DNA from 3 places in the Rhodoferax sp. RT4P68 genome. Region 2 is predicted to be linked to each of the others. Evidence: riboswitches for the same ligand, from Rfam matches in the RefSeq annotation. Region 2 holds a riboswitch; each other region holds the start of a gene.
The links. Region 2 has a riboswitch for cyclic di-GMP ahead of AC099J_RS04370 (spore coat protein U domain-containing protein). Riboswitches for the same ligand answer to the same signal wherever they lie in the genome.

Region 1 (4,370 bases), on a different contig from region 2:
CCGGCGTGGGCACCGGCGTGCCCGGCGGCCCCACCTACCGTGAAATGCAGCTGTGCATGGAAATGCTGGCCGACACCGGCCGCCTGGGCTCGCTGGACGTTGTCGAACTCAACCCGGCGCTGGACGTGCGCAACCGCACGGCCGAGCTGGTGGTGGACCTGGTGGGCAGCCTGTTCGGCAAATCCACCTTGGTCCGCTGAGCCTTGCGCTCTCAGGCCGGCAGTGCGCGCAGCGCGGCGCCGCCACCGCCGTGCAGCTTGAACACCGCCATCGCCTGCACCAGCTGACCCGCCTGGCCGCGCAGGCTGTCCGCAGCGGCAGCTGATTGCTCCACCAGCGCGGCGTTCTGCTGCGTTGCCTGGTCCATCTGCGTGATGGCCTCGCCGATCTGCGAGACGCCCGAACTCTGCTCGGCACTGGCCGCGCTGATTTCGCCGACCAGATCGCTCACGCGCTGGATGGCGCTGACCACCTCGGTCATCGTCGCACCGGCCTCGCCCACCAGCGTCGTGCCCTGTTGCACACGTTCCACGCTGGCGCCGATCAGCGACTTGATCTCGCGGGCGGCCTCGGCCGAGCGGCCGGCCAGGCTGCGCACCTCGGTCGCCACCACCGCAAAGCCGCGACCCTGTTCGCCCGCGCGGGCAGCTTCCACGGCCGCATTCAACGCGAGGATGTTGGTCTGGAAAGCGATGCTGTCGATCACGCCGATGATGTTGGCAATCTTGCCCGAGCTGTCGTTGATGCCCTTCATGGTGTCGACCACGCGCGCCACCACCTGGCCGCCCTGCTGCGCCACGGTGGAGGCACTGACCGCCAGGCTCTTGGCCTGACGTGCGTTGTCGGCGTTCTGGCGCACCGTGGAGCTGAGCTGCTCCATGGATGCGGCCGTCTCCTCCAGTGCCGAGGCCTGCTGCTCCGTGCGGGCCGACAGGTCGTTGTTGCCCTGTGCAATCTCCGCACTGGCCGTGGCCACGCCGTCTGCGCTGTGGCGCACGCCGGACACCACCGAGCCCAACTGCTGCTGCATGTCGCGCAGCGCCGTCATCAGCTCGGCGGCCTCGTCGCGGCCATGCGCCGCCACGGTCTCGGTCAGGTCGCCATCGGCGATGCGCCGCGCCACCGCACTCGCCTGGGCCAGCGGTGCGGTGATGGAGCGCGAGATCACCCATGCGAACAATGCGCCCAGCAGCACGGCGGCAACGCCGCAGACCACGAGCACCGTGGTGCCCATCGCCGCGCCCTCCTCGGCGCCGCGCAGTGATGCGTCGTACAGCGCCTGCTGGCGCTCCTCCAGCGTGCGGATACTGGCGCTGTAGCTGGCGGCCAGCGGCTTGAGCGTACTTTCCAACTCCTGCGTCACATCCTCGCCGGCCAGCTTGCGCTTGAAGATGGCGGCCCGCGGCGTGCGGTAGGCCTCGCGCTTGGCATCGATGTCGGCGAGCAGCGCTTTGCCGATGTCCGTATCCACCAGCTCATGCAGCCGCTTGCGCGACGCCATGGTCGTTTCCGAGGTTTTGTCCATTTCGGCCTGCCACATCGGGATGCGGCGGGTGTCCGCATCCAGCAGCACGGCCTGCGTGCGTACCCAGTTCAAGTCGATCGTCTGGCGCCAGCGCACCGCCACCTGGTTCTTCTCGTTGTCCACCGTGGCCAGCTGGTTCGTCATGCCGGACAGCGTCTGCAAGCGCCAGACCCCCACGGCCGCACTGGTCGCGACGATCAGCAAGATGACGCCGAACGCGAGATTCAGCCGCGCGCCGATGCGCAGGTTGCGCAGTGCACTCATGTCGACGTCCCCCGCGCAGCGCTGTGCAGCTGCGCAGCCGTGGCGCGCGGAACGGTGTGGATAGGAACAAGCATGGGGCCTCCCGGTGGTCTTCGAAACGTGGCAGTGCTGTGGCAAAGCAACGGCGAAGCGCAACGGGACTGAAGGGGCAATGCCCAACAGATGCAACCCAGCTGCCCCCTCGTGCGATGTGCGTCGAGCTGGGGCCTGTGGCTTTGCGTGCGCAACTCACATTGCGTTTGCCGGTGATGAGTCTAACAGTCGCTCTGCATTCGAACCTAATTCGTCGCACCATTGGCAAAGATAAGCGATCGAATCAACCCTCACTTCGAGCGATCGCACCGCCATACAGGCTGGGGTGCGGCCAGCCGTCCATCGCGTGCGCCGGCCGCTGCGCCTCGGCCAGTGCCGCCTGCATCTGCGGCACCGTCACACCCGGCTGCGGCCCCAGCATGCGCACCACGCAGACGCCGTCGGCGCCGCAGTCTGCGGCCTGCGTGATCTGCCCGGGCGAGAGCACGCCGCCGATGGCCACCACCGGTGCACCGGCCATGGCGCACCACCAGCGCAGGTTGTCCAGCCCCTGCGCCAGCCATGGCATGGCCTTGGTCAGCGTCGGCCAGACCGGGCCGCAGGCGATGTAGGCAGGCGCCAGCGCACGCGCGCGGGCCAGCTCCCACAGGCTGTGCGAGCTGACGCCCAGCGCCAGCCCACTGGCCACCAGCCAGGCGCGGGCATCGTCGCCCAGCGCGAGCAGGTCTTCCTGCCCCAGATGCACGCCATCGGCACCGACCTCGATGGCCAGCACCCAGTGGTCGTTGACGAACAGGCGCGCGCCCGCCGCGCGGCACGCCTGTGCCGTGGCGCGCACGGCCTGGTGCAGGCACGCCGACCAGTCGGCGTCGGGGTGGTCGGGCGTCTTGATGCGCAGCTGCAGCGTACGCACGCCGGCGGCCAGTACGGCGTGCGCACGCTCGGCACTGTCCACGATGGCGTACAGGCCCAGCGGCGCGTGCGGCCGCACCGGGTCCGATGGCATCGGCGCGAAGGCCGGCGCTTCGCTCCAGCTCATCTGGGGCAGCAGCGCAGGCGTGGCATGGAAACCGCGCGCACTGCCCACCTGCCCCGCCCCGGCACCGGCGGCATGGCCATGGCGCAAGGCCTGCGCCGTGGCCATCTTGGCCAGCACCACCGCATCGGCCGGCACAAAGCCCAGCGCCAGCGCCGCGGCCGCACTGCTGGCGAAGGTGCAGCCGGTGCCGTGCGTGTGGCGCGTGTCGATACGCGGCAGCGCCAGCCAGCCTTGGGCGTGGGCGCTGTCCAGCCAGTCCAGCACCAGGCCGCCGGGCCCGTGGTCGGCGTCGCCGCCGGTCACGCAGACGGCCTGGGCGCCGGCCAGGCGCAGCGCACGGCCGAGCGCGGGCACATCCGGCCCGGCCCGGCGCTGGCCACCGAGCAGCAGGCGGGCTTCGTGCTGGTTCGGCGTGAGGAGCGTGGCGCGCGGCAGCAGCCATTCGCGGTAGGCCGCGCGCGTGCCCTCGTCTGCGAATGCCGCGCCGCTGCTGGCGGCCAGCACCGGGTCGACCACCAGCGCGGTCCCGGGCCGCTCGGCGCGCAAGCGGTCGACCCAGTGGGCCACGCATCGCACCTGCTCCGGCCCGCCCAGCAGGCCGGTCTTCAGCACGGTGGGCGGCATGTCCTGCGCCAGCGCCTGCAGTTGGGCGTCCAGCAGCGCGACCGGCAGCGGCGCCACCTGCGTGACAGCGCATGAGTTCTGCGCCGTCACGGCCGCGACGATGCCGCAGAAGTGCACGCCCTCGAAGGCCTCGACCGCGCGCTGGTCGGCCGCCAGCCCGGCGCCGCCGCTGCTGTCGGTGCCGGCAATGCACCAGACGACCGCCTTCATGGCCACGCCCGCGCAGCCGCCGCCAGGGGCACGGCAGGCGCGCCGTCCAGCAGCAACGGCATGCCGGCCACCGGCGTGCTGGGCACGGCGAAATCCTGCCGCGCCATCACGCCCGCATGCCAGGCACCCCGGCCAGCGCGCACGGCATCGGCAAACGCCAGCGCCATGCGCACCGGGTCGCGCGCCTGCGCCACGGCCGAGTTCAGCAACACGGCGTCGAACCCCAGCTCCATCGCCTGCGCCGCATGGGACGGCGCGCCCAGGCCGGCATCGACGATCAGCGTCGCATCCGGCAGGCGCTCGCGCAGGGTGCGCAGTGCGAACGGGTTCAGCAGGCCCTGGCCCGAGCCGATGGGCGCGCCCCAGGGCATCAGCACCGGGCAGCCGGCATCCAGCAGGCGGCGGCACAGCACCAGGTCGTCGGTGCCATAGGGCCAGACGACAAAGCCGTCGCGCGCCAGCTGCTGCGCTGCCGCCAGCAGCTCGAACGGGTCGGGCTGCAGCGTGTGCTCGTCGCCCACCACTTCGAGCTTGACCCAGGGCGTGTCGTACAGCTCGCGCGCCATGTGTGCCAGCTGCACCGCCTCGCGCGCGCTGCGGCACCCGGCGGTGTTGGGCAGCAGGCGGGCGCCCTGCCCGCGCACGGCTTCGCGCACGATGGCGACGAAGCCGTTG
Region 2 (4,370 bases):
CATCCAGGCGCTCAGCAAGCGCTATGAGATCGGCGCGACCGCCATCCGGGAGGCGTTGTCGCGGTTGGTGACCGACGGACTTGTCGAATCCGAGGATCAACGCGGCTTCAACGTGGCACCGGTGTCGGCAGAGGAGCTGCTGGACCTGACGCGCACACGCATCCAGGTGGAGCAGATGGCCTTGCGGATGGCGGTCGCCCACGGGGACCTGGAGTGGGAGACGCAGGTGCTGAGCTGCTTTCACCGGCTTTCTCGGCTCGAGAGCCAGCCGTGGTCCGAAGAACTGTTGGCGAGCTGGGCCGTTGCGCACCGGCAGTTCCATGAGGCCCTGGTCAAGGGCTGCGGGTCGCCATGGACCCTGCGGCTGTGCCGGCTGCTCTATGACAAGTCCGAGCGCTACCGCAACCTGTCTGCGGCCGAGGGCAAGGAGCGTGGGCGCGACATCACGAAGGAGCACAAGGAACTCGCCGACGCGGCGCTGGCACGCGACGCCGACGCCCTCTGCCGGGCGATCGAGGCGCACTTCGTTCTGACGACGAGGCTCATCGTCGACGGTGACGCGCAGCCGCGCGCCATCCATCGCAGGAAGTCGCCCGGGGCGAATCCACCTGCCTGACGTCCCGCCCCCCCTTGAGTCCCTTTTCCCTCGCACTGAGCGAGTGCGTTCACGCGCCTGAGCCGCAGCGAAAGCGGTGCTTTGACGTGCGCTTCGCCGTCCAACACCCAAGGTAGGAGCCGTGTGCGGCAATCCTGCACGCACGGATCTGTGCGGGGGCTCGCGCAATATGGCGGCCCCACTGCGGTTGTTTCACCCGCCCGGCACAGGCTCAATTCAGTGATGTCAGAATTCCTGAACCAATAGTTTGAGAGATTCAACCGGCCTGCACGTGATCAGCGGACGACACCCATGCGCTTCGAACTCAGCTGGAGCGCTCCATGACCCTTTCGCGCTGCGGTTCACAGCCGCATGCGTGTGCTGCCGTACAGACACACCGACGCTTGCGCGCCCAAGCTTGACTTGATGCCACGCGTTCCATCTGCCGCACCATCCGCCGACTGCGAGCCTGAGGCCGCGGTCGTCCTTGTCGTCGATGACGACGCGTTCATGCGCGCGCTGCTGTGCCGTGTGTTGTCCAACGCCGGTATGCGCGTGGCGAGCTTCGGGTCTGCGGCCGAGTTTTTGAAAGACGCCGACCTGGAGACGGCCTGTGTGCTGCTGCTCGACCTCAGGATGCCCGGGATGTCCGGGCTGGAGCTCCATCAGTTGCTGCAGCGGCGTGGCGTCGATCTGCCAGTGCTGTTCATCAGCGGTGCGGCCGACCTGGCAACCGCCGTGACGGCCATGCGCAATGGCGCTGCCGACTTCATCGAGAAGCCGTTTCAGGATACCTCGCTGGTCGAGCGCGTGCGCCGCGCCGTCGCCCAGCACGCCGATCGCGTGGCCACGTCCAGGCCGCTGGCTGACCCGCAAGTGATGGCCCGATTCGAGACGCTGACGCTGCGCGAACGTGAGGTTTTCGAACTGCTGGTGACCGGCATGAGCAGCAAGTTGATCGCCCGCGAACTGGGTGGCAGCTTCCGCACGATCGAGATCCACCGGGCACAGATCATGCGCAAGATGGCGGCACGTCATTTGCCCGATCTCGTGCGCATGAGCATCGAATCCATGCCACCTCGCGAGGTGCAGGCGCCCACGGGCGTCGACAGCACTGGGTAGACGGGTGACGGGGCGCGACGCTCCGTGTGCCTACGTATGGCGCCCGTCGTGGGCGTTCCCTAAAGTCCGCATCGAGAACCCCGTGACGCAGCGCAAAACCTTCTGGTCGGCACTGCGGGATCGGAGTTCGAGGTCTGCGCTTTCTCCCACGGGAAGCGCCGTCTCAGAAAAAGGGCATACCCGCCGGAAACGCGGGGACGCAAAGTCACCGGTCTAAGGGGCACACCGCCCTATGGCAGCGGGACTGCCTGGGCGGTCGATGTCATGCATTTGCGACGTGTCGCAAGCACGGCACCAGCAGCCTGTGGGGGGCTGGTCGCTGCGACCTGCTTCCACCTTCTTCCGAGCGCCGCCCGGCCATTGTGGATTGGTGCCTTCTCCTGGAGTCCATTCATGTTCACAAAGCAAGTTTGCGCACGTGCTGCGCTCGCGCTGGCCTCGCTCGTCGTGTGCGGCGCGACGTCCGCCGCCCAAAGCGATAGCGTTCTCGCGCTTGACGCGACGCTGACGTCGGCGTGTGCCGTCTCCGGTGCCGCGACGATCAGCTTCGGGAGCTTTTCGACCCTGGAGGCGGCGGACCGCACGGCCGACAGCGGCTCGACATTCACCGTGGCGTGCTCGGTCGACATGGAACCTGCGATCTTTGCGGCGGGCACGCGCACCGTCATCAATGGCGCCAACACGCTGCCCTTCAACCTCAGCTTGACCAGCGGGGCTGCGGCCGATGACCTGCCCGCCACACTCGCCCTGGCAGCACCCCTGACGCTGGTGCAGGACGGCACGGTGAAGGTCGTGACCCTGTACGCACGGCTGGCCAAGGCGAACTTCGGCGCGCTGCCCGCTGGTGCCTATGCCAACGGCAGCGCGGTGACCGTGTCGGTCGTGTACTAGACACGCCATGCGGCTGCAAGGGATCACGTCCGCAGTCGCATCGGTGGGCCTGGGCGTGGGGGCGGTGCTGGGCCTTGTCGGCGCCCCGGCGCATGCCTTGACGATCTCGCCGGTGCTGGTGGAGCTGTCCCCCGCGCGGCGGGTCGCCTCGATCACCATCACCAATCCCGGCGACCGCCCGCTCACCTTCCAGACGCAAGTGCGCGCCTGGAGCCAGCCCGACGGTGCCGACGTCTACGCCGACTCCGCCCAACTGCTGGTCGTGCCGCCCATTGCCGAGATTGCGGCGGGTGGCAGCCAGATCTTCCGGGTGACGACGCGCACCCGGCCGAGTGCCGATGAGCACGCCTACCGTCTGATCTTCGAAGACGTGAGCGAACTCGCTGCGCCGGCGCCGGCCCAAACCGCGATCAGCGTTCGCGTCAACCACGACCTGCCCGTCTTCTTCGCCGCAGCGGGCCCGTTGCGTCTGCAAGCCCGGCTGGGCCCGTGCGCAGATGCCGCCGTGCTGCCCGCCACGACCGGGTGCGTGCGACTCGACAACGCCGGCAGCCGCTACGTGCGGGTGAAGTCACTGACGCTGGAAGGCGCCCACTGGCGCAAGGAGATGCGCCTGGGCACCCGCGTGCTGGCGGGCGCCTGGCGGCAATGGACCTTCGACCGCCCTGCCCAGGTGAAAGGCCCGCTGCGCGTGACAGCCGACACCTCGGACGGGCCGGTGACCTTCGAGTGGCCCCACCCGCCGCCCTGAAACGCAGACGCCATGGCACCACGTGCCCGCCTCGTCTGCCCGGGCCCTGCATGTGATGCCGGGCCATCAGCACGCCGGCTGGTGGCCGTGTGCGCCAGCCTGCTCGTGACGCTGGCGGCAGCTTCGCAGGCGCAGTCGAACGTGGAGGCGCTGCTGCTGGATGTGCGCGTCAACGGCAGGGCGCTGGCCGGCATCGTCCAGGCGGAGCGGCTGGCCGATGGGCGGCTGGCGCTGCCGACGGACCTGTGGGCACAAGCGCGGCTGCAGCCCGCAGGCGCGCCCGTGACGCTGCTGGACGGCACGCAAGGCTACGTTCTCGACGCCGTGCCCGGCATCGCCTACAGGATCGACCGCAGCCGCCTGGCGCTGGACATCAGCGCGCCCGCTGCGGCCTTCGATGCGACCGCGCTGTCCCTGCGTGGCGCGCGGGCCGCGGCCCAGCTGCCGCCGCCCGGCGTCTATGTCAACTACGACTTCACGGCGACACGCGACGGGCGCCAGTCGACGCAGTACGGCGCGCTCATCGAAGGCGTGGGTTTCGGCAGCTGGGGCGCAGTGGTGGCCAGCGGGGTCGTCCGCGCGCAAGAGCGGGCGCATGCGGCGATTCGCCTGGACACCTACTGGCGCACCGATCTGCCGGGTCGCATGGAAACGCTGGTGGTCGGCGATGCCGTCGGCACCGGCGGCGCGTGGAGTCGCCCCGTGCGCTACGGTGGTGTGCGCTATGCGCGTGAGTTCAAGCTCGCTCCCGGCTTCCTCACCTACCCGAGCCCGTCGATCTCCGGCTCGGCGGCGTTGCCTTCCACGGTCGATGTGCTGATCAACAACCAGCGCAGTGCGCAGTCGAGCGTGCAGCCCGGCCCGTTCGAGATCACCCACGTGCCGATCGTCACGGGCGCCGGGCAGATGCAGCTTGTCGTGCGCGATCTGCTCGGCCGCGAGACCATCGTCAACCAGAGCTACTACGTTGCGCCGTTGCTGCTGGCACCGGGGCTCTCGGACTTCTCGCTC
Region 3 (4,370 bases), on a different contig from region 2:
CCTTGCCGCTGGCCAGGTGCTGCGTCAGGTCGCCGACCGGGCCGGACACGGCCGACACGTTGCCGCCCAGCAGATCCAGCATGGCCGGCTGCGTGCCACGGTAGGCCGCGTGCTTGAGATCCACCCCGCCATTCCTGCCCAGCAGGGCGCCGACGAAGTGCGGCGTGGAGCCGGCCGCCGGCGAGCCGAAGTTGGCACCGGCCGTGTTGGCCTTGGCCCAGGCCAGGAACTCGGGCACGGTCTTGACGCTGGCCGGCACGCTGGGTCCCACGGCCAGGCCGAAATCGAACACGCAGGCCAGCGACACCGGGGCCAGGTCGACCTGCGGGTCATACGCCAGCTTCTTGTAGATGTGCGGGTAGATCGTCAGCATGGAGGTGGGCGTCTGCAGCATCGTCGTGCCGTCCGGCGTGGCGGCCTTGACGAACTGGATCGCGATCTGCCCGCCGGCGCCGGTGCGGTTCTCCACCACGGCCGATTTGGCATAGGACGGCGCCAACTGCGTGGCGACACGGCGGCAGGTGGTGTCCGAGGTGCCGCCTGCGGCGAAGCCGGTGATGATGCGCAGCAGCTCGGGCTGGTTCTGCGCCAGCGCATGCTGGCCCAGCGTGGCGAGCAGCGCGGAAGCGCCGGCGGACTGGAGAATTTGGCGGCGGTGGATGGTCATGTCGAACTCCTGAGTGTCAAGGGGGTGCCGGCGGCCGGGGCCGTCGAAAAGGCGCGCTATTCTTCCAGCCGATCCGTGCATCGGATACCCGTGTTTACCTTCGGCATCCGCGCCTCGGCCAGCCGCAAGCGACTTTGCGGTCGATCGCGCGCGCTGCGGCGCTCAATAAGTGGTGCTGGCCGCAGGCGCCGACACGGCCGACTTGAAGCGCGCCGCCAGCGCTGCCGTGTGGCGCACCAGCAGGTTGGTGTCCAGCCCCACCGCCACGAACAGCGCACCCTGGGCCAGGTAGCCGCGTGACAGCTCTTCGTCCGGCGACAGGATGCCGGGCGCCTTGCCGGCTTTCAGGATGCGGGCGATGGCGTCGGCGATGGCGGCCTGCACCTGCGGGTGGCCGGGGTTGCCCACGTGGCCCATCGAGGCGGACAGGTCGGCCGGGCCGATGAAGACGCCGTCCACGCCCTCGGTGGCGGCGATGGCGTCCAGGTTCTCCAGCGCGGTGGTGCTCTCGGCCTGCACCAGCAGGCAGACCTGGTCGTTGGCCTCGGCGGCATAACGCGGGTTGTGGCCCCAGTGCGAGGCGCGCGCCCCGCCCATGCCACGCACGCCCAGCGGCGGGTAGCGCATGCTCTGCACCAGGGTGGCGGCCTGCTCGGCCGTGTCGACCATGGGCACCAGCAGCGTCTGGGCGCCAATGTCCAGGTTCTGCTTGATCAGCGCCTGGCCCACATGGCCATGGCCCATGGGGATGCGCACCACCGGTTGCGTGGGATAGGGCGCGATGGCCTGCAGCGCACCCAGCGTGCTGCGCAGGTCGTTGGGCGAATGCTCCCCGTCGATCAGCAACCAGTCGAAGCCGGCGCAGGCGCAGATCTCGGCGGCGTAGGGGTCGGCCAGGTTCATCCACAACCCGATCTGAGGCTGGCGCTGGCCCAGGGCCTGCTTGAAACGGTTCTGAGGGGTCTGCATGCGGTGTCTCCGGGAGTGGGGATGGAAATTCAGCCGGCTGGCCGGCCGAACAGCGGGTGCAGGTTGCTGTGCTTGCCGTCGAACACCTCGTGCCCCTCGTCGATTTGCAGCGTCACGCCCAGGTGCCGCTCGCCGAAGATCGGTGCGAAGTGCGCGCGCACGGTGGCCAGCAGCGCCTCGCCGGCAGCCTGCTGGATGTCAGCCGGCCGGCCCTTGGCCATGCGCAGGTTCAGGTAGACGAAGGCGTAGTCGCCCTGGCCGTCGGCCACGACATGGTGCGTGGCCGCGAACGCCAGCACGCGCGTGCCCCCGGTTGGGAACAGTTGCCCGCCCGCTGCATCGCGCTGGGCCAGCATGGTGGCCGACAACGCGTGGCACAGGGCATCCATGTCGGTTTCGGACTCGAGATTCGGGCTGTACAGAACGACGAGGTGAGGCACGGGTTCAGCTCCTTGCGCGCGGGAAGGGGGGTGGGACGCTCCAATTGTCGCGTCGCCACCAGCGTGCGGTTTTTGGCAGTTCGCGCGGCAAACAGACTTGTGTAGAGACAAATTGTTTCATATTTCATCCAGTTGGCTAAGATGGCTCCATCACCAACGGCACACCCGCGCGAAAGCCGGGGTCGCAAAGTCACCGGTCTAAGGTGTCGGCTCACGCCGGCGCTAGGGCAGCGGGACCGCTGATCTCCCAGAGCGCTGCCGCATGGCGGCTGCACTGTGGTGCCTCGCGGTTCCCGCGCCATGCCGGCCTGCGCCGCCCCTCGCCGCGTTCCCTGCCCGCCGCCGTGGTGAGCCGCTTGAGGAACCGACATGCATTGCACTGACTTCGCTCCCCACCGCCTGCTGCTGCGCGCGGCCCTGGCGACCAGCCTGCTGGCGGCACCGTGGACAGCTGCCTTTGCCGTCGTCAAGTGCGTGGCGCCCGATGGCCACGTGACCTTCCAGGACGTGGGCTGCAGCGTGCACTCGACCACGCAGCCCCTCGTCAAGCGCTTCGGCCAGCTCAGCTCCGACCAAGCCACGCCGCGCACACCGCGCGTGCAGCGCGACGAACCAGCGCAGGCACGGCACAGCGGCCGCCAGGCGTCGGCCTCCAGCCCGGTAGGTCTTGCCTTCGGACAGGTCGCTGCGCCGGCGTGGCGCTGACGTGCATTGCGTGTCGGCCCTCGCCTACGAGGCGTCTCCCCGCAATCCCACACGGCCCGCAGGGTGTCGCGCAGAAGATCGGCTGGCCCCATACCACGTCGGCCCTTCACCATGCACATGCCACCTGAGCTCGCACCCTCGCCACCGCAGGCCCTGCCGCCCGGTGCGCGCCGTCAGCTGCATGCGATCCGCCAGCTGCGCGAGCGCCTGTTCGATCTGCAGTGCGAGCCCGACCCGGACCCGGCCGCCATCGACGGCCTGATGCGGCGCCTGGCGCGTGTGCGGGGTCACTGCGTGGCGGCTCCGGTCGCCTGACCGGCTCGCCTGCCCGGTGCTCGCCATGCCGGCGCGGTGTGCCGGCCGGCTCAGCCCGCGCTGCTGCCCGGTGCGCGAACCGTGGACAATGCCCGCTTTCCGACTTGCCCGAGGCCGGGCCACGCGCCGCGGCCTCCCCCTCCAGGAGCTTTCCATGACCTACCCCAGCACCCAACTTTTTATTGCCGGCGAGTGGCAGGACGCCGCCGACGGCCGCAGCCTGGCCGTGCACAACCCGGCCACGGGCAAGGAAATCGGCCGCGTCGCGCATGCCGGTATCCCAGACCTGGACCGCGCACTGGCGGCGGCGCAAAAAGGCTTCGAAGTCTGGCGCGACATGCCCGCCATCGAGCGCGCCAAGACCATGCGCCGTGCCGCCGCGTTGATGCGTGAGCGCGCCGGTGACATCGGCGCCGTGCTGACGCAAGAGAACGGCAAGCCCCTGGCCGAAGCCAAGGGCGAGGCCATGGCCTCGGCCGACATCATCGAATGGTTCGCCGACGAAGGCCTGCGCGTGTATGGCCGCATCGTGCCCTCGCGCGGCAACCTGGCAGTGCGCCAGCTGGTGGTGAAAGACCCGGTCGGCCCGGTGGCGGCGTTCACGCCCTGGAACTTCCCGATCAACCAGGTGGTGCGCAAGCTGTCGGCCGCGCTGGCCACCGGCTGCTCCATGCTGATCAAGGCGCCCGAAGAAACCCCCGCCGGCCCGGCCGCGCTGATCCGCGCGTTCGCCGACGCCGGCATGCCGGCCGGCGTGATCGGCCTGGTCTACGGCAACCCGGCCGAGATCTCCAACTACCTGATCCCGCACCCCATCATCCGCAAGGTCACGTTCACCGGCTCCACGCCGGTGGGCAAGCAGCTGGCCGCCTTGGCCGGCCAGCACATGAAGCGCGTGACGATGGAGCTGGGTGGCCACGCGCCGGTGATCGTCTGCGAAGACGCCGACATCGCGCTGGCCGTCAAGTCCGCCGGCGGCGCCAAGTTCCGCAACGCCGGCCAGGTCTGCATCTCGCCCACGCGCTTCCTGGTGCACAGCAGCGTGCAAAAGGAATTCGCCACGGCGCTCACCACCTATGCGCGCGGCCTGAAGGTGGGCGACGGCATGACCGAAGGCACGCAGATGGGCCCGCTGGCCAACCCCCGCCGCCTGACGGCCATGGCCGAGTTCACGCAGGATGCCGTGAAGCAAGGCGCCACGCTGGCGCTGGGCGGCGAGCGCATCGGCGACGCCGGCTATTTCTGGCAGCCCACGGTGCTGACCGATGTGCCGC

Region 1: it holds a riboswitch for cyclic di-GMP, as region 2 does, so the genes downstream of both, AC099J_RS14370 (methyl-accepting chemotaxis protein) here and AC099J_RS04370 (spore coat protein U domain-containing protein) in region 2, are expected to answer to the same signal.
Region 3: it holds a riboswitch for cyclic di-GMP, as region 2 does, so the genes downstream of both, AC099J_RS14120 (hypothetical protein) here and AC099J_RS04370 (spore coat protein U domain-containing protein) in region 2, are expected to answer to the same signal.

Annotation. Positions count from the first base shown of each region.
Region 1 is NZ_JBWMBB010000006.1:15,579-19,948, reverse strand. Features, by position in the region: gene rocF (arginase) at 1-200, shown strand, start outside; gene AC099J_RS14370 (methyl-accepting chemotaxis protein) at 212-1,789, opposite strand; cyclic di-GMP riboswitch class I at 1,950-2,043, opposite strand; gene AC099J_RS14365 (bifunctional hydroxymethylpyrimidine kinase/phosphomethylpyrimidine kinase) at 2,106-3,695, opposite strand; gene AC099J_RS14360 (thiazole synthase) at 3,692-4,370, opposite strand, start outside.
Region 2 is NZ_JBWMBB010000002.1:187,634-192,003, forward strand. Features, by position in the region: gene AC099J_RS04360 (FCD domain-containing protein) at 1-616, shown strand, start outside; gene AC099J_RS04365 (response regulator transcription factor) at 1,022-1,717, shown strand; cyclic di-GMP riboswitch class I at 1,881-1,969, shown strand; gene AC099J_RS04370 (spore coat protein U domain-containing protein) at 2,111-2,608, shown strand; gene AC099J_RS04375 (fimbrial biogenesis chaperone) at 2,616-3,359, shown strand; gene AC099J_RS04380 (fimbria/pilus outer membrane usher protein) at 3,372-4,370, shown strand, end outside.
Region 3 is NZ_JBWMBB010000005.1:450,991-455,360, forward strand. Features, by position in the region: gene AC099J_RS14105 (Bug family tripartite tricarboxylate transporter substrate binding protein) at 1-667, opposite strand, end outside; gene AC099J_RS14110 (aldolase/citrate lyase family protein) at 830-1,636, opposite strand; gene AC099J_RS14115 (5-carboxymethyl-2-hydroxymuconate isomerase) at 1,666-2,076, opposite strand; cyclic di-GMP riboswitch class I at 2,225-2,320, shown strand; gene AC099J_RS14120 (hypothetical protein) at 2,446-2,781, shown strand; gene AC099J_RS14125 (hypothetical protein) at 2,893-3,096, shown strand; gene AC099J_RS14130 (NAD-dependent succinate-semialdehyde dehydrogenase) at 3,251-4,370, shown strand, end outside.